DNA from 4 places in the Pseudomonas triticicola genome. Region 4 is predicted to be linked to each of the others. Evidence: predicted binding sites of a transcription regulator. Region 4 holds the regulator's gene; each other region holds the start of a gene.

Evidence for each region. Region 4 encodes sigma-54, which starts transcription at its own class of promoters, with help from an activator protein. Its sites were predicted from a motif close to ANTGGCATNNANNTTGCTNT; they were not measured.
Region 1: glnK (P-II family nitrogen regulator) is a predicted target of sigma-54. The motif match lies at 1,396-1,415, and genes of this name have one in related genera.
Region 2: KVG85_RS11305 (CmpA/NrtA family ABC transporter substrate-binding protein) is a predicted target of sigma-54. The motif match lies at 2,094-2,113, and genes of this name have one in related genera.
Region 3: flhA (flagellar biosynthesis protein FlhA) is a predicted target of sigma-54. The motif match lies at 2,414-2,433, and genes of this name have one in related genera.

The regions. Positions count from the first base shown of each region.
Region 1 covers NZ_JAHSTX010000001.1:4,838,735-4,842,840, forward strand. The annotation lists gene KVG85_RS21300 (hypothetical protein) at 1-56, opposite strand, end outside; gene KVG85_RS21305 (HigA family addiction module antitoxin) at 461-730, shown strand; gene KVG85_RS21310 (accessory factor UbiK family protein) at 944-1,204, opposite strand; gene glnK (P-II family nitrogen regulator) at 1,599-1,937, shown strand; gene KVG85_RS21320 (ammonium transporter) at 1,975-3,312, shown strand; gene KVG85_RS21325 (secondary thiamine-phosphate synthase enzyme YjbQ) at 3,528-3,953, shown strand; gene sutA (dormancy-specific transcriptional regulator SutA) at 4,055-4,106, shown strand, end outside.
Region 2 covers NZ_JAHSTX010000001.1:2,554,690-2,558,795, reverse strand. The annotation lists gene KVG85_RS11310 (ANTAR domain-containing response regulator) at 180-755, opposite strand; gene KVG85_RS11305 (CmpA/NrtA family ABC transporter substrate-binding protein) at 771-1,982, opposite strand; gene KVG85_RS11300 (quinone-dependent dihydroorotate dehydrogenase) at 2,201-3,220, shown strand; gene rmf (ribosome modulation factor) at 3,519-3,734, opposite strand.
Region 3 covers NZ_JAHSTX010000001.1:2,806,060-2,810,165, forward strand. The annotation lists gene flhF (flagellar biosynthesis GTPase FlhF) at 1-213, opposite strand, end outside; gene flhA (flagellar biosynthesis protein FlhA) at 225-2,354, opposite strand; gene KVG85_RS12475 (DUF6124 family protein) at 2,976-3,335, shown strand; gene KVG85_RS12480 (hypothetical protein) at 3,571-4,106, shown strand, end outside.
Region 4 covers NZ_JAHSTX010000001.1:3,600,846-3,604,951, forward strand. The annotation lists gene lptB (LPS export ABC transporter ATP-binding protein) at 1-516, shown strand, start outside; gene KVG85_RS16100 (RNA polymerase factor sigma-54) at 683-2,173, shown strand; gene hpf (ribosome hibernation-promoting factor, HPF/YfiA family) at 2,247-2,555, shown strand; gene ptsN (PTS IIA-like nitrogen regulatory protein PtsN) at 2,568-3,032, shown strand; gene rapZ (RNase adapter RapZ) at 3,035-3,892, shown strand; gene KVG85_RS16120 (HPr family phosphocarrier protein) at 3,908-4,106, shown strand, end outside.

The DNA.
Region 1 (4,106 bases), 1.2 Mb from region 4:
CCGGTACCTGGTTTGGAAACCCGTGCCGGTTGGGTTTTCTGTTTCTTCTGCTTCATAAACACCTCACGTGCCGGGATGCTTGATTCGATCTTATTGGGCTTCTACCGGCCAGCGCGCCGCTTGGCTCAAGCGCTGGCCCACATGTAACAGCAACTTCAATAAATCGCCGTTGGTTGGCTGACATATTTCCAGCCAAACGGAGTGCTTCGAGGTGCAAATCAACAATCTGAAATAGCTTTTCCTTCCTCTTCTTATCCTTCAGATACCTCCATCTTGATGGGCGTATTTCGTTTGCCAATGTAATGACATGCGTAAGGGCTGCGTAACTGGGCGAAGATGCTGATGTTTGTAGGACTATGCCCTAATAGATGTAGGACGCCGGCGAAAGGTTTCAACGGTCTGGTATCGCGGAGTCGGATGCTCCAGTTTGGTCACTCAACGCAGCCTCTGGAGGCGAAAAATGAACCGCAATGGTATGCGCCCGATTCATCCGGGCGAGGTTCTGAATAAGGAGTTCATGGAGCCGTTGGGCATGACTGTCATGGATCTGGCCATGCCCACGAACTGGCCCGAAAGTGAGATCGAAAAGCTTGTGAAATGCCAGCTCAGGATCTGCGCCGATCTGGCAATCAGCCTTGCCACTCATCTCAACACTACGCCTGAGTTCTGGATGAATCTCCAATCGACTTACGATTTGCGCAGGGCCCAGCTCCGGCATGCGGGCTTATAGCGATTGCAGCATCCGCGAAGCCCTTTTCCACCATGGCCCTGCCCGGGTCGCCAAACCCGCTGCTGAACATTCAGCATCAGATGAGCTTAGAAACCTGGGCTTTTTGGCGCAATCGGACGGCGGTTATTTAAGGTTGTAGGACGTTGCCGGGATGGTCGAAGGGCTATAGATCAAAAAATCGCAGCCTTCGGCAGCTCCTACAGGGGACGCGAATTATTCAGCGGGCGGTGTCAGCTTCGCTTCCATCTCGGCGACTTTGGCTTCGAGGCTTTCGAGGCGGGCGCGCGTGCGAGCCAACACCACCATCTGACTATCAAACTCTTCCCGGCTGACCAGATCGAGTTTGCTGAAGGCACTTTGCAGCAGCATTTTGAACTGGCTTTCGATTTCGGCTTTCGGCAGTGGCGTGTCGCCGCTGAACAGGCGGGAGGCGGTGCCGCTCAGGGCGTCGAGGAAGTCTTTGGGCGCGAGCATGGGGAATGTCCTGGAAACAATGGCCGGCAGTGTATCACGCAGTGTCTATAGTCAATCCCGTTGCACGGATGCACGCTTTTCGCGCAGGGGGACGGACGGTGGCGCACCGTTGTTGTGCGTATCGGCAAAAGCTTTTCTGCCCGAGCGCGTGCAACAGGGGCCAAGAGATTGAAATGCAGGGTTTTTGCCGAGCTGGCAAGGTTTCTGCTTAGTCACCCTCGACCCATGCACTGATGCAGTCGCTGTGACGAATGCAGTGCGGCAGACGAAGCGGGGAGTTTCGTCTGATGCGGTTAGCTGGCGTCAACGATGCGTTACAAAGCCAGGCACTGCGCTTAGACTTGAGACGGGTTTGTTTTCCTGGGGCAAGTCCACCAATTCGGGAGAGAGTTTCATGAAGCTAGTCACTGCCATCATCAAGCCGTTCAAGTTGGACGACGTGCGCGAGTCGCTGTCCGAAATCGGCGTGCAGGGCATTACCGTTACTGAAGTCAAAGGCTTCGGCCGGCAGAAGGGTCACACCGAGCTGTATCGCGGCGCGGAATATGTGGTCGATTTTCTGCCCAAGGTGAAAATCGACGTGGCCATCGACGACAAGGATCTGGATCGGGTTATCGAGGCGATAACCAAAGCGGCCAACACCGGCAAGATCGGTGACGGCAAGATCTTCGTGGTCAATCTGGAACAGGCGATCCGCATCCGTACCGGCGAAACCGATACCGACGCGATCTAAGCGCCGCCACAAACCCAACGCCCCAGGAGAAAACAATATGACTCTGCGTAAATTCGCAGGGCTAGGCGCCCTGTTGTCCATCGTAATGCCCGGCATCGCCATGGCGGCAGACGAAGTGGCAGCGCCAGTCCTCAATTCCGGCGACACCGCCTGGATGCTCACCTCGACAGCGCTCGTGCTGTTCATGACCATCCCCGGGCTGGCGCTGTTCTACGGCGGTATGGTTCGCTCGAAAAACATTCTTTCCGTGCTGATGCAGTGCTTCGCCATTACCGGTCTGATCAGCATCCTGTGGGTCATTTATGGCTACAGCATTGCGTTCGACACCACCGGCATGGAGCAGGGCGTCGTCAACTTCAATTCGTTCTTCGGCGGCATGGGCAAGGCGTTCCTCGCCGGTGTCACGCCTTCGAGCATCACCGGTCCGGCGGCGCTGTTCCCTGAGGCGGTGTTCATCACCTTCCAGATGACCTTCGCGATCATCACCCCGGCGCTGATCGTCGGTGCGTTCGCCGAGCGCATGAAGTTCTCCGCGATGCTGATCTTCATGGGCATCTGGTTCACTCTGGTTTATGCACCGATCGCGCACATGGTCTGGTCCGGTAACGGCGGCCTGATGTGGGACTGGGGCGTGCTCGACTTCGCTGGCGGCACCGTGGTGCACATCAACGCCGGTATCGCCGGTCTGGTCGCGTGCCTGGTACTGGGCAAGCGCAAAGGCTTCCCGACCACACCAATGGCTCCGCACAACCTCGGCTACACGCTGATGGGCGCGGCGATGCTGTGGGTCGGCTGGTTCGGCTTCAACGCCGGTTCCGCTGCCGCTGCCAACGGCACTGCCGGTATGGCCATGCTGGTTACCCAGATCGCCACGGCCGCTGCGGCACTGGGCTGGATGTTTGCCGAGTGGGTCACCCACGGCAAGCCAAGCGCACTGGGCATCGCTTCGGGTGTGGTCGCCGGTCTGGTCGCGATCACTCCGGCCGCTGGCACCGTGGGCCCGATGGGTGCACTGGTGATCGGTCTGGCCGCAGGCGTGGTGTGCTTCTTCTGCGCCACCACCCTGAAACGCAAACTCGGCTATGACGACTCCCTGGATGCCTTCGGCGTGCACGGCATCGGCGGTATCCTCGGCGCGATCCTCACCGGTGTGTTTGCCGCACCGGCACTGGGTGGCTTCGGCACCGTGACTGACATTGGCGCGCAGGTCTGGATCCAGATCAAAGGCGTCGGCTTCACGGTGATCTACACCGCGATCGTCACCTTCATCATCCTCAAGGTGCTGGACGCCGTCATGGGTCTGCGCGTAACCGAGGAAGAAGAGTCGGTCGGCCTCGATCTGGCACAACACAACGAGCGCGGCTACAACCTGTAAGTACGCGCGATAAAAAAACTGCCCGGTTCGCCGGGCATTTTTTTGTCCGGGATTTGTCATTCAGGGAGCGGCTGAAAGGATTTTTCTTACGGCTTTGGTCGTCTTTACGACGAGGCTTTTTCTGCGGGCAATCGCTTACATCGCTGCAGGAATATTAGGGCCTTTGTTTTTTTTCAGAGCACGCTAGAATGCGCCCCGAACGAGCGGAGAACTGTATGTGGCAACAGACTCTGATAACCCTGCGGGCAAGGCCCCGGGGCTTTCATCTGGTGACGGACGAGTTGCTCGCAGGCTTGCCTGAACTCAAGACCTGTCGGGTCGGTCTGTTGCATTTGTGGCTGCAGCACACGTCGGCATCGTTGACCATCAACGAGAACGCCGATCCGGCAGTTCGTCGCGACTTCGAACGATTTTTCAATCGTCTGATCCCACAAGGAACAGACGGCTACGAGCACAACGACGAAGGCCCGGATGATCTCCCGGCGCACTTCAAGGCCAGCGTGCTTGGTTGCCAGGTCAGTCTGCCGGTTGCGGCAGGGCGGCTGGCCCTGGGTACCTGGCAAGGGATTTATCTGGGCGAGCACCGTGATCATGGCGGTGCCCGTAAAGTCCTCGCCACCTTGCACGGTGAACAGGCATGAGCCGCTGCCGGGCAGCGGCAGAAGATTTTTCAACGGCGGCTTCGACAGCCGCCAAAGCTGGTCTATAACTAATCTGCTTTTGGCAAGTCATGAGGTAGAACATGAGCGACGATGATCTGGAAAACGACGACCTCGAAGTAGGCGACGAAGACG
Region 2 (4,106 bases), 1.0 Mb from region 4:
GAGGGAGAGGGGACTGACTTGAGGTGTCTGACGTCAAACATCGACCTGAACGACCGAGTCGATTATGGATTCACTGCAGAAATCACTGGTTGGCGTACTTCGAGAGCATCCCCCGATCGGTCCCCTCTCCCCCCGGGAGAGGGCTAGGGTGAGGGGACTCTTGATTTGCAGCGAAGATTTCAGCCCAGCAACTCACTCATGGCAATGATCTGCTCCGCCACCTGAATCAGCTTCTGCTGGCGGCTCATGGCCTGGCGGCGCATCAGCGTATAGGCCTCTTCCTCGTTGCAATCCTTCATCTTCATCAATAAACCCTTGGCCAGTTCAATGCGCTTGCGCTCGGCCAGTTGCTGGTCACGGGCCTGCAATTGCGCGCGCAAAGCCTGGTCACTCTCGAAGCGCGCCATCGCCACATCGAGAATCGGCTGCAACCGTTGTGCGTGAATGCCTTCGACGATGTAGGCACTGACCCCGGACCTGATCGCCTGACGCATCACCCCCGGGTCATGTTCGTCGGTAAACATCACGATCGGCCGGGGCTGGTCGCGGCTGACCAGTACCACTTGCTCCATGACATCGCGGCTCGGTGACTCGGTATCGATCAGGATCACGTCCGGGCGCACCGTTTCGACGCGCGCCGGCAGGTCGATGGTCAGGCCGGACTCGTCGATTACCTCGAAGCCGGCCTCGGTCAGCGCCGCTTTGAGGCGTCCGACTTTTTTCGCGGTGTCGTTGATCAGCAGAATGCGCAACATGTTCGCGGTCTCCTGTCAGCGCTGGGCGAGAAGGGGGGCGGCGTCGTTCAGGGCATGCAGTTTGAAACTGCGCGCATAGCCCGCCGGATCGCTGCCGTCCCAGACCTTGCCGTCGAGCAACTGGCTGCTGCGCAGGTCGGCGTGCGAAGCCGCAATACCGACAGCGCTCGCTGCCTCGCGATACAGATCCAGACGCTGAACCTGGCGGGCGACGGCCAGATAATCCGGATCCTCGCGCAACAGACCCCAGCGACGGAACTGGGTCATGAACCACATGCCGTCGGAAAGGTAGGGCAGATTGACCTCGCCATCGCCATGAAAACGCAGCGCATGCGGATCCTGCCAGCGATTGCCGAGGCCATCGGCGTAGTCACCCATAAAACGCGGCTCGATGCACGCGGCGGGGGTGTCGAGGTATTCGGTGGCGCTGAGCAATTGCGCGGTACTGCGGCGGTTTTCCGGGCTTTCTTCGATGAAGCGACTGGCCTCAAGAATGGCCATGACCAGCGCCCGCGCGGTGTTTGGGTATTGCTCGACGAATTCCCGGGTGCAGCCGAGGACTTTTTCCGGGTGGTCGGGCCAGATGCTCTGGCTGGTCGCCAGGGTGAAGCCAAGATCCTGCTGCACGGCGCTGGCCGCCCACGGTTCGCCGACGCAAAAGCCGTCGATGCGCCCGGCTTGCAGGTGCGCAACCATTTGCGGCGGCGGCACCACCACGCTGTCGACGTCCTGCAATGGATGAATGCCCTGGCTCGCCAGCCAGTAATAAAGCCACATCGCATGGGTGCCGGTGGGAAAGGTCTGGGCGAAGGTCAGTTTTGCGCGGCTTTGGTGCACATGCCGATCGAGCGCTTCAGGACTGTTCACGCCAGCCTGTTGCAAACCATGGGACAGGTTCAGGCTCTGGCCATTCTGGTTCAGGCCCATCAGCACCGCCATGTCGGTCGGGGCGACGCCGCCGATGCCCAGGTGCACCGCATAAATCAGCCCGTACAGGCTGTGCGCGGCATCCAGTTCGCCGCTGACCAGTTTGTCGCGCAGGTTGGCCCATGATGCCTGACGCTTGAGGTTCAGGGTCAGGCCGTAGGGCTGGGCGAAGCCCTGAGTGGCGGCGACCACCACCGAGGCGCAGTCGCTCAGCGCCATGAAGCCGAGATTGATCGCGCTCTTTTCCGGCGCATCGCTGCCATTGACCCAGGCCAGAGGCCCCAAGGACGTTTCGTTCATACGCTACCTCAAAAAAAACGTCGTCGCGGATTCTGCGCAGGCAAAACCCGGGGACGACGCCATTGTCCTGGCCTGCGCGCCGTCATTGGTCGGCAGACTGATGAGCGGGGTGGTGCAAGGCATATGCCAGTCGCCTGATTCGCGCAGGCGCCTCGCGCCGGGGGACGATGCCCGGCTATAATCGCCGCCTCTTTTCGCCGCCCGAGTCATTGCCGCCCATGTACACCCTGGCCCGTCAGCTGTTGTTCAAACTTTCTCCGGAAACCTCCCACGATCTGTCGCTGGATCTGATCGGCGCGGGTGGACGTTTGGGCCTCAACGGCTTGCTGTGCAAGGCGCCGGCGAAAATGCCGGTGACCGTCATGGGGCTGGAGTTCCCGAACCCGGTGGGGCTGGCGGCAGGTCTGGACAAGAACGGCGCGGCCATCGACGGCTTTGCGCAACTGGGTTTCGGTTTTGTCGAAATCGGCACCGTGACCCCGCGTCCGCAGCCGGGTAACCCGAAACCACGGATCTTCCGCCTGCCGGAAGCCGAGGCGATCATCAACCGCATGGGCTTCAACAACCTCGGTGTGGATAACCTGCTGGCGCGGGTCGCTGCGGCAAAATACCAAGGCGTGCTGGGCATCAACATCGGCAAGAACTTCGATACCCCGGTCGAGCGTGCGGTCGACGATTACCTGATCTGCCTGGACAAGGTTTACGCCCACGCCAGCTACGTCACCGTCAACGTCAGCTCGCCAAACACCCCGGGCCTGCGCAGCCTGCAGTTCGGTGACTCGCTCAAGCAATTGCTCGCTGATCTGGCCACCCGTCGCGCCGAACTGGCCCTGCGTCACGGCAAGCATGTGCCGCTGGCGATCAAGATCGCGCCGGACATGACCGACGAAGAAACTGCGCAGGTTGCCCAGGCGTTGATCGAAACCGGCATGGACGCGGTCATCGCCACCAATACGACTTTGAGCCGTGTCGGTGTTGAAGGCATGGAGCATGGCGACGAGGCGGGCGGTCTGTCGGGTGCGCCGGTGCGTGAGAAGAGCACCCATACCGTGAAAGTGCTGGCGGGCGAATTGGCCGGGCGTTTGCCGATCATTGCCGCTGGCGGCATTACCGAGGGCAAGCACGCGGCAGAGAAAATCACTGCCGGTGCAAGCCTGGTGCAGATCTATTCGGGCTTCATCTACAAAGGCCCGGCGCTGATTCGTGAATCGGTGGATGCGATCGCTGCGTTGCGCTGAGGATTGCCGAGGCTTGTCGGAGCCTTTGTGGCGAGGGGATTTATCCCCGCTGGGCTGCCCAGCAGCCCCAAACCTTGCACATTGATATGCCGGGTAAATTGAAGTTCGGACTTCGCGACTGCTGCGCAGCCGAGCGGGGATAAATCCCCTCGCCACATGGATCTCTGTTAACCCTGTTTTCAGGCAATAAAAAGGGCTCCTCGAAGGAGCCCCTGGGCCGTAGCCCGCCGTCCGGGAAGGACGTGCGTGGTTAATTCATTGCAAATTCAGATTGTCGTGTCGGAATAAATGCCCTGTGTCAGCCGACGGCGTGAAGTTCGTTGAGTCTGTGGATTCCCGCAGTGCCGGTCATACCGTCCCAGTTGTCGCCGCGTCCTTCTCGCCAGCCGTTGATCCAGGCTTGACGTACCGACGGTAGAGTAAATGGGCAAAGCTCACGGGATTTGCCACCAACGCCATATTGATATCCGCGCAAAAATGCTCTTTCCAACGGATCACGCTTAAGTCTTCTCATAGGGTGTTTCCCTCACTTGTTGACTGTAGTGTCGCGTTGACCTCAATTGAGGTCTGGCAGAAATAACCTGCCATCGTGCGGCTCGCTGCCGGCGTGGCGAGCCAAGGTGTTGACGCCGTTGCGACGTCAACCTGTGCTCAGTTCTAACCAATGAGTCACACCGAGGGAATGATCGTTTTGTCATAAGCACGTAACGTAAAGGATGCTATGGCGATAAGTAACCGCGTATTTATTCAACGTTCAATGCACAAACCCCGGTATGATCGGCGCCCCGCTGAGTCAGCGGGTTAATCCTTTAGTGAGAATGACCCACGATTGCGCTTGGGTACTATTCGACGAAGGGTCGCTTTCAGTCTTTTTGTTGCACCAACT
Region 3 (4,106 bases), 790 kb from region 4:
GATGCGCGACTGGGTCTTGCGCAGCTCGTCTTCGAGTTCCATGTTCGGAACCCGTGGCGCCAGCGCCGACAATTTGTAATCCAGAGCCGCCGTCAACTCGACGCCGCCGGCAATGCGGCGGTTGCCGATGATGGCGGCATCAGCGCCCAGCTCATCGCGAACCAGCTTCATGGCCTGACGCATATCGGCGGCGAAAAAACGCTTAACTTGCATAAACCACTACCTCAGCCGTTGGGCCCTACTGTCGCAACGATGGTCACTTGCTTGTTGTCCGGTACTTCCTGGTAGGCCAGTACATGCAGCCCTGGCACTGCGAGGCGGCCGAAGCGCGAGAGCATCGCGCGAATCGGGCCTGCTACCAGCAGGATCACCGGTTGGCCTTGCATTTCCTGACGCTGGGCCGCTTCGATCAACGAACGCTGCAGCTTCTCGGCCATGCTCGGCTCCAGCAGAACGCCCTCTTCCGAGCCTTGTCCTGCCTTCTGCAGACTATTGAGCAATATCTGTTCCAACCTTGGTTCCAATGTGATTACAGGCAGCTCGGACTCAGTGCCTACAATGCTTTGGACGATGGCGCGCGATACGCCGACCCGCACAGCGGCGACCAGCGCGGCGGTATCTTGACTCTTCGCGGCGTTGTTCGCGATCGCCTCGGCGATGCTGCGAATGTCGCGCACCGGCACGTGCTCGGCGAGCAGCGCTTGCAGAACCTTGAGCAACTGCGACAGCGAAACCACGCCCGGCACCAGCTCTTCAGCCAGTTTCGGCGAGCTCTTGGCCAGCAATTGCATGAGTTGCTGCACTTCCTCGTGGCCGATCAGCTCACTGGAGTGCTTGTACAGAATCTGGTTCAAGTGCGTGGCGACCACGGTGCTGGCGTCAACCACGGTATAGCCGAGCGATTGCGCCTGGGCACGCTGGCTGATTTCGATCCACACCGCCTCGAGGCCGAAAGCCGGATCTTTGGCGTTGATCCCGTTGAGCGAGCCGTACACCTGGCCCGGGTTGATCGCCAGTTCGCGATCCGGGTAGATCTCGGCCTCGGCGAGAATCACGCCCATCAGCGTCAGGCGGTAAGCGCTCGGCGCCAGATCGAGGTTGTCGCGGATGTGCACGGTCGGCATCAGGAAGCCCAGATCCTGCGAGAGCTTCTTGCGCACGCCCTTGATCCGCGCGAGCAATTGCCCACCCTGATTGCGGTCCACCAACGGGATCAGGCGATAGCCGACTTCGAGGCCGATCATGTCGATCGGCGTCACGTCGTCCCAGCCCAGCTCCTTGGTTTCCATGGCGCGGGCCGGCGACGGCAGCAGTTCCTGCTGACGCTTGACCTCTTCCAGCGCCACGACCTTGGCAACGTTCTGCTTTTTCCAGAACAGGTATGCGCCGCCTGCGGCCAGCGCGGCCATGCTCAGGAACGAGAAGTGCGGCATGCCGGGCACCAGGCCCATCACCGCCATCAAACCAGCGGCCACGGCCAGCGCTTTCGGCGAGGCGAACATCTGCCGGTTGATCTGCTTGCCCATGTCTTCCGAGCCGGAAGCACGGGTCACCATGATCGCCGCTGCTGTAGATAACAACAGTGATGGCAATTGCGCCACTAAACCGTCACCGATGGTCAGCAAGGCGTAAACCTTGCCCGCATCGCCGAAGCTCATGCCGTGCTGGAAGATACCGACCGCCATACCGCCGATGAGGTTGATGAACAGAATCAGCAGGCCGGCGATCGCGTCACCACGGACGAACTTGCTGGCACCGTCCATCGAACCGTAGAACTCCGCCTCCTGGGCGACTTCCTGACGGCGCGACTTGGCTTGATTCTGGTCGATCAGGCCGGCGTTGAGGTCGGCGTCGATCGCCATTTGTTTGCCGGGCATCGCATCGAGGGTGAAACGCGCGCTCACCTCGGAAATTCGCCCGGCACCTTTGGTTACCACGACGAAGTTGATGATCATGAGGATCGCGAAAACCACGATACCGACCACGTAGTTACCGCCGATCACCACCTCACCGAAGGCCTGAATCACCTTACCGGCGGCGGCGTGGCCGTCCTGACCGTGGAGCATCACCACCCGCGTCGAGGCCACGTTCAAAGCCAGGCGCAGCAACGTTGCGACCAGCAGAATGGTCGGGAACACGGCGAAATCCAGCGGCCGCAGCGCATACACGCAGACCAGCAGGACGACGATGGACAGGGCAATGTTGAAGGTAAAGAAGACGTCGAGCAGGAACGGCGGTACCGGCAACATCATCATCGCCAGCATGACCAGCAGCAACAACGGCACGCCCAAATTGCCTCGACTGAGATCGGCAACGTTGGTGCGTGCTGTATTGAATAACTGAGTGCGATCCACCGGTTTTCCCCGTTCCTTTAAAGCAAACTTTTGACGCCCCGAACGGGCGCAGGGCGGCTATTGCAAGAAGCTTTCCAACTTTTGCCGGGGAATGAAATAGAGCGGTTTTGCTTGTGATTGTCGGCTGATTGGGCTGGCCCCTTCGCGAGCAGGCTCGCTCCCACAGTTTGAAATGCATTCCCAATCGGACATTTGGAATACGGCCCCTGTGGGAGCGAGCCTGCTCGCGAAGAGGCCATCGAATGCGGCGCATTTTTTCGATTTAAACGAAGCTGTTTAAAAGACACCTGCAGACACGGTCTCAAGGCTACAAATCCTTGCGCCATTGCCTACAGCCAAGCCAGAATCCGCCGGCTTGTGCGCTTTGGGGTCGGGTTCTATTGTTGTCCGGTCGCTGACGAATCAGCGATCGGGTTTAGCGACTCGAACTCATGTCAAAGGTGCATCAGCGTTCCAGGCTTCGTTGCGGATCTGTATGTTCGCGATTTCGTCATGGTGGCTGTATGCGGGAGACCTTCGGGTCTGCCGGGTGCCTTTGACCGGTTCGCTAACCCGCGTACAGCCGCCACCCTTCCTGTTTAGCGACAGGTTGTAGCGGCTCCACTTCAAAGGAGCTTCACCATGATCAAACCAACACCCAACCCGCCCGAATCCGACCCCACCTCCCCCTACGAATCCCTCGATTCGAAAAAACTTCATCAAGCCGCCGATCGCGCCCTCGACCACTACCTCTGCCCACCCGGCTCCACCCCGCCACCCTTCAGCCCCCGCGCCATGTACGCCGTCACCGCCGACACCAAAAACGAAGACCTGCTGGCCAACGCCTGCGAAACCCTCGCCTCGGCCAAAACCATCGCCCAGGAATTCGCCGGACTGGTCAAGCCATCGCAACGCCGAACATTGATGGGCATCGCACAACTGATCATGCTCGGAGAATTGGCGGTGAATCGGGTGCTGGATAATCTGGAATTGCCGCACTAGCGCCTCCTGACCCATTATCCCAGTGGGAGCGAGCCTGCTCGCGAAAGCTGACTTACAGGCAATATCTTCCCCCCAAAAAACCGCCGTTCCGAAGCAACCGGGACGGCAGTTTTTTTATTCACCCAATGACCATTCGTCGGAGACATGTCTTCACCTGTCAGATCTGACAGGTGCGCAACTTTCAATTATGCGCTCTGATACCCCCTGCACGTTCCCTCGCGCAGGAGCCTACTTCATGATCACCTCAATCCCACCGGACAATACCGTCCTCGTCCTGAGCCCGCCGATGATCAACGGCCAGACCACGCCTGTGGTAGGCGCACATATTGGCGTGCCTTTGGTGGCCTATGATCTGGTCACCGACGGAGAAGGCGCCGTTGTCCTCGTCGATCCACCGTTGGCGGGCACCATGGATCCCGGCGATGTCATGGAGCTTTGGCTTGAGGGGGAGTCAGCTGCGCTGGACAGCGAAACAATTGTCGATCCGAACGTGCGCACCACGTTACGCATTCCCAAGGGCCGACTGCATCCGGACCTGGTCAACAAGCTGTACTACACCGTTAGGCGCGGCAGCAGCAATATCGGCACTTTCACACCACCGCTGGAAATCCTCTACAACCGCATCCGCCCCGGGCTGAAGGATCGCCTGACCGACCCGGGTGGCCACTCCGAACTCAAGTTGCTATTGCCGGACGTGATCAAGAACGGCGTCGGCCCGGACTTCGTCAGCGCCGAAGTGTGCGTGGCCTACCCGTATTGCAGGGCTTATGA
Region 4 (4,106 bases):
CCGATGCACGGCCGCGCCAAGGCTGGTATCGGCTATCTGCCGCAAGAAGCGTCGATCTTCCGCAAACTGTCGGTCGCCGACAACATCATGGCGATCCTCGAGACTCGCCCGGAGCTCGACAAGGCCGGTCGTCGCAAGGAGCTGGAAAGCCTGCTGCAGGAGTTTCACATCAGCCACATCCGCGACAACCTCGGCATGAGCCTGTCCGGTGGTGAGCGCCGCCGGGTGGAAATCGCTCGTGCCCTGGCCACTGCGCCGAAATTCATCTTGCTCGACGAACCGTTCGCCGGTGTCGACCCGATCTCGGTCGGCGACATCAAGCAGATCATCCATCACCTCAAGGCCAAGGGCATCGGTGTGCTGATCACCGACCACAACGTCCGTGAAACCCTGGATATCTGCGAAACCGCTTACATCGTCAACGACGGTCAACTGATCGCTGAAGGCGATGCCGAGACCATCCTGGCCAACGATCTGGTCAAGGAAGTGTATCTGGGTCACGAGTTCCGCCTGTAAGCGCGACAGCGCTGTATCGATTCAAGGCGCATTTATCCGCTTTAATTGTTACAGCGCTCTAGGCAAACACTTCAGTTTCAGGCATATAATTTGCTTAAGTTTGGCGCTTCGGCGCCCTGTAGTGGATGGCGCAAAGCGCCGGCGAATAAGGTGTTAAGCCCCTGCCATGAAACCATCGCTAGTCTTGAGAATGGGCCAGCAGCTGACGATGACACCGCAGCTGCAACAGGCCATCCGCCTGCTCCAATTGTCGACCCTGGACCTGCAACAGGAGATCCAGGAGGCTCTGGAATCCAATCCGATGCTCGAGCGCCAGGAAGAAGGCGACGACTTCGACAACGCCGATCCTCTGGCCGACAACGCCGAACAGAAGCCCGCCGAAATCCAGGAACCCTCCTACCAGGAAACCGCCCCGACGGTGGATAACCTCGAGGATGGCGAATGGAACGAGCGCATCCCCAACGAACTGCCAGTGGATACCGCCTGGGAAGACGTCTACCAGACCAGCGCCAGCAGCCTGCCCAGCAGCGATGACGATGAGTGGGATTTCACCACCCGCACGTCCGCCGGCGAGAGCCTGCAAAGTCATCTGCTCTGGCAACTGAACCTGGCGCCGATGTCCGACACCGATCGCCTGATCGCCGTGACCCTGATCGACTGCATCAACAATCAGGGCTATCTGGACGAAACACTCGAAGAAATTCTTGAAGCGTTCGATCCTGAACTGGACATCGAGCTCGACGAGATCGAAGCCGTCCTGCATCGCATCCAGCAATTCGAGCCCGCCGGGATCGGCGCCCGCAACCTCAGCGAATGCCTGCAGCTGCAATTGCGCCAGCTGCCCGCGAAGACGCAGTGGCTGACCGAGGCCAAACGGCTGGTCGCCGATTACATCGACCTGCTCGGCAGCCGCGATTACAGCCAGTTGATGCGCCGCATGAAGCTCAAGGAAGACGAACTGCGCCAGGTCATCGAACTGGTGCAGAGTCTCAATCCGCGTCCAGGCTCGCAGATCGAGTCGACCGAAGCCGAGTACGTCATTCCCGATGTGATCGTGCGCAAGGACAACGAGCGCTGGCTGGTCGAGCTGAACCAGGAGTCGGTGCCACGCCTGCGTGTCAACGCCCAGTACGCCGGTTTTGTGAAACGTGCCGACACCAGCGCCGACAACACTTTCATGCGCAACCAGTTGCAGGAAGCCCGCTGGTTCATCAAGAGCTTGCAGAGCCGCAACGAAACCCTGATGAAAGTGGCCACGCAGATCGTCGAACATCAGCGCGGCTTCCTCGAATACGGCGACGAAGCGATGAAGCCGTTGGTATTGCATGACATCGCCGAAGCGGTGGGCATGCACGAATCGACGATTTCCCGAGTGACCACACAAAAATTCATGCATACCCCGCGCGGTATTTATGAGCTGAAATACTTTTTCTCCAGCCACGTCAGTACCTCCGAAGGCGGCGAATGCTCGTCCACGGCGATCCGCGCGATCATCAAAAAACTGGTCGCTGCGGAAAATCAGAAAAAGCCGTTGAGTGACAGCAAGATCGCTGGTTTACTGGAGGCACAAGGCATTCAGGTGGCTCGCCGCACCGTCGCCAAGTACCGCGAATCCCTCGGAATCGCGCCTTCGAGCGAACGCAAGCGGTTGATGTAAGCCACGTTACAGCGTTCCAGTGGCAGGCTTTTCGGCCTGCCGCTTTATGCACTGGCAACGAAGGAGAAGCTGTATGCAAGTCAACATCAGTGGACACCAACTGGAAGTGACCCAACCTCTGCGTTCCTACATCGAGGAAAAACTCCAGCGACTGGAGCGACATTTCGACAAGATCACCAACGTGCAAGTCACGATGTGCGTCGAAAAGCTGAAGCAGAAGATCGAAGCCACCTTGCATATCCCCGGCAGCGAAGTGGTCGCCAACGCAGAAGATACCGACATGTACGCTGCGATCGACTCACTCACCGACAAGCTGGATCGCCAACTCAAAAAGCATAAGGAAAAGACCCAGAGCCTCCTCCAGGGCGCGACCGGTCGTTAACACCCCTATCCCATGATCCGACTTGAAACCATCCTGACCCCCGGCCGTTCCCAAGTGAACGCGCCGGGCGGCAGCAAGAAAAAAGCCCTCGAACAGATTGCCAACCTGATCCACCGCGAAGTGCCGGATCTGGCGATGCAGGATGTCTTCGAGGCGCTGATCGCCCGTGAAAAACTCGGTTCCACCGGTTTTGGTAACGGCATCGCCATTCCCCACTGCCGCCTCAAGAGCTGCACGGCGCCGATCAGCGCCCTGCTGCACCTCGAAGCCCCGATCGATTTCGACGCCATCGACGGCGCTCCGGTAGACCTGCTGTTCGTGCTGCTGGTCCCGGAAGCCGCGACCGATGCGCATCTGGAGTTGCTGCGCCAGATCGCCAGCATGCTCGACCGCAAGGAAGTTCGTGAAAAACTGCGCAGCGCCGCGAGCAACGAAGCCTTGTACCAGGTTGTACTGGACGAGCAGAACGGGCACTAATCATGCGTTTGATCATTGTCAGTGGCCGTTCGGGCTCGGGTAAAAGTACCGCCCTGAATGTCCTTGAGGACAACGGCTACTACTGCATCGACAATTTGCCGGCCGGTTTGCTGCCGGAACTGGCCGAGCGTGCGCTGATTCACACGGAGCTGGCGCAGCCGCTGGTCGCCGTGTCGATTGATGCGCGCAACCTGCCCAGCCATCTGTCACGCTTTCCCGAATTGCTCGAAGACGTCCGTGCCAAACACATCAAGTGCGATGTGCTGTATCTGGACGCCGACGAGGAAACTCTGCTCAAGCGTTTTTCCGAGACCCGGCGACGTCACCCGCTGAGCAACGCCAATCGCTCACTGGCCGAGGCGATTCACGATGAAACCGCCCTGCTCGGCCCGATCGCCGATCTGGCCGATCTGAAAATCAACACCACTAGCCTGAACCTCTATCAGCTTCGCGACACTCTGAAGCTGCGCCTGCTGAATCAGCCGGAACCCGGCACGGCGTTTCTGGTTGAATCATTTGGCTTCAAGCGCGGCATGCCGGTCGATGCCGATCTGGTCTTCGATGTGCGCTGCCTGCCCAATCCGTACTGGAAACCGGAGCTGCGCGCGCAATCGGGCCTTGATGCACCGGTGGCCGAGTACCTGGCGCAGCAGCCGGATGTCGAAGAAATGTATCAGGACATCTACGCCTACCTGAACAAGTGGCTGCCACGTTTCGCCGCCAGCAACCGTGCTTACGTGACCATTGCCATCGGCTGCACCGGCGGGCACCACCGCTCCGTCTACCTGACCGAACGTCTGGGCCTGGCCCTGCAGAAAACCCTGAAGAACGTCCAGGTTCGCCACCGCGACCTCACCTAAAGGATTCACACCGCGATGCCTGCTCGTGAAATCGAAATCATCAATAAGCTGGGTCTGCATGCGCGGGCATCGGCCAAATTCGTCGGCGTGGCCGGTCAGTATCCAGACTGCACGATCCGGGTGGGACGCACCCCTGAAACGGCTGTCGACGGCAAGAGCATCATGGCAATGATGATGCTCGCGGCGGGCAAAGGCACCAAAATTTATTTGAGTA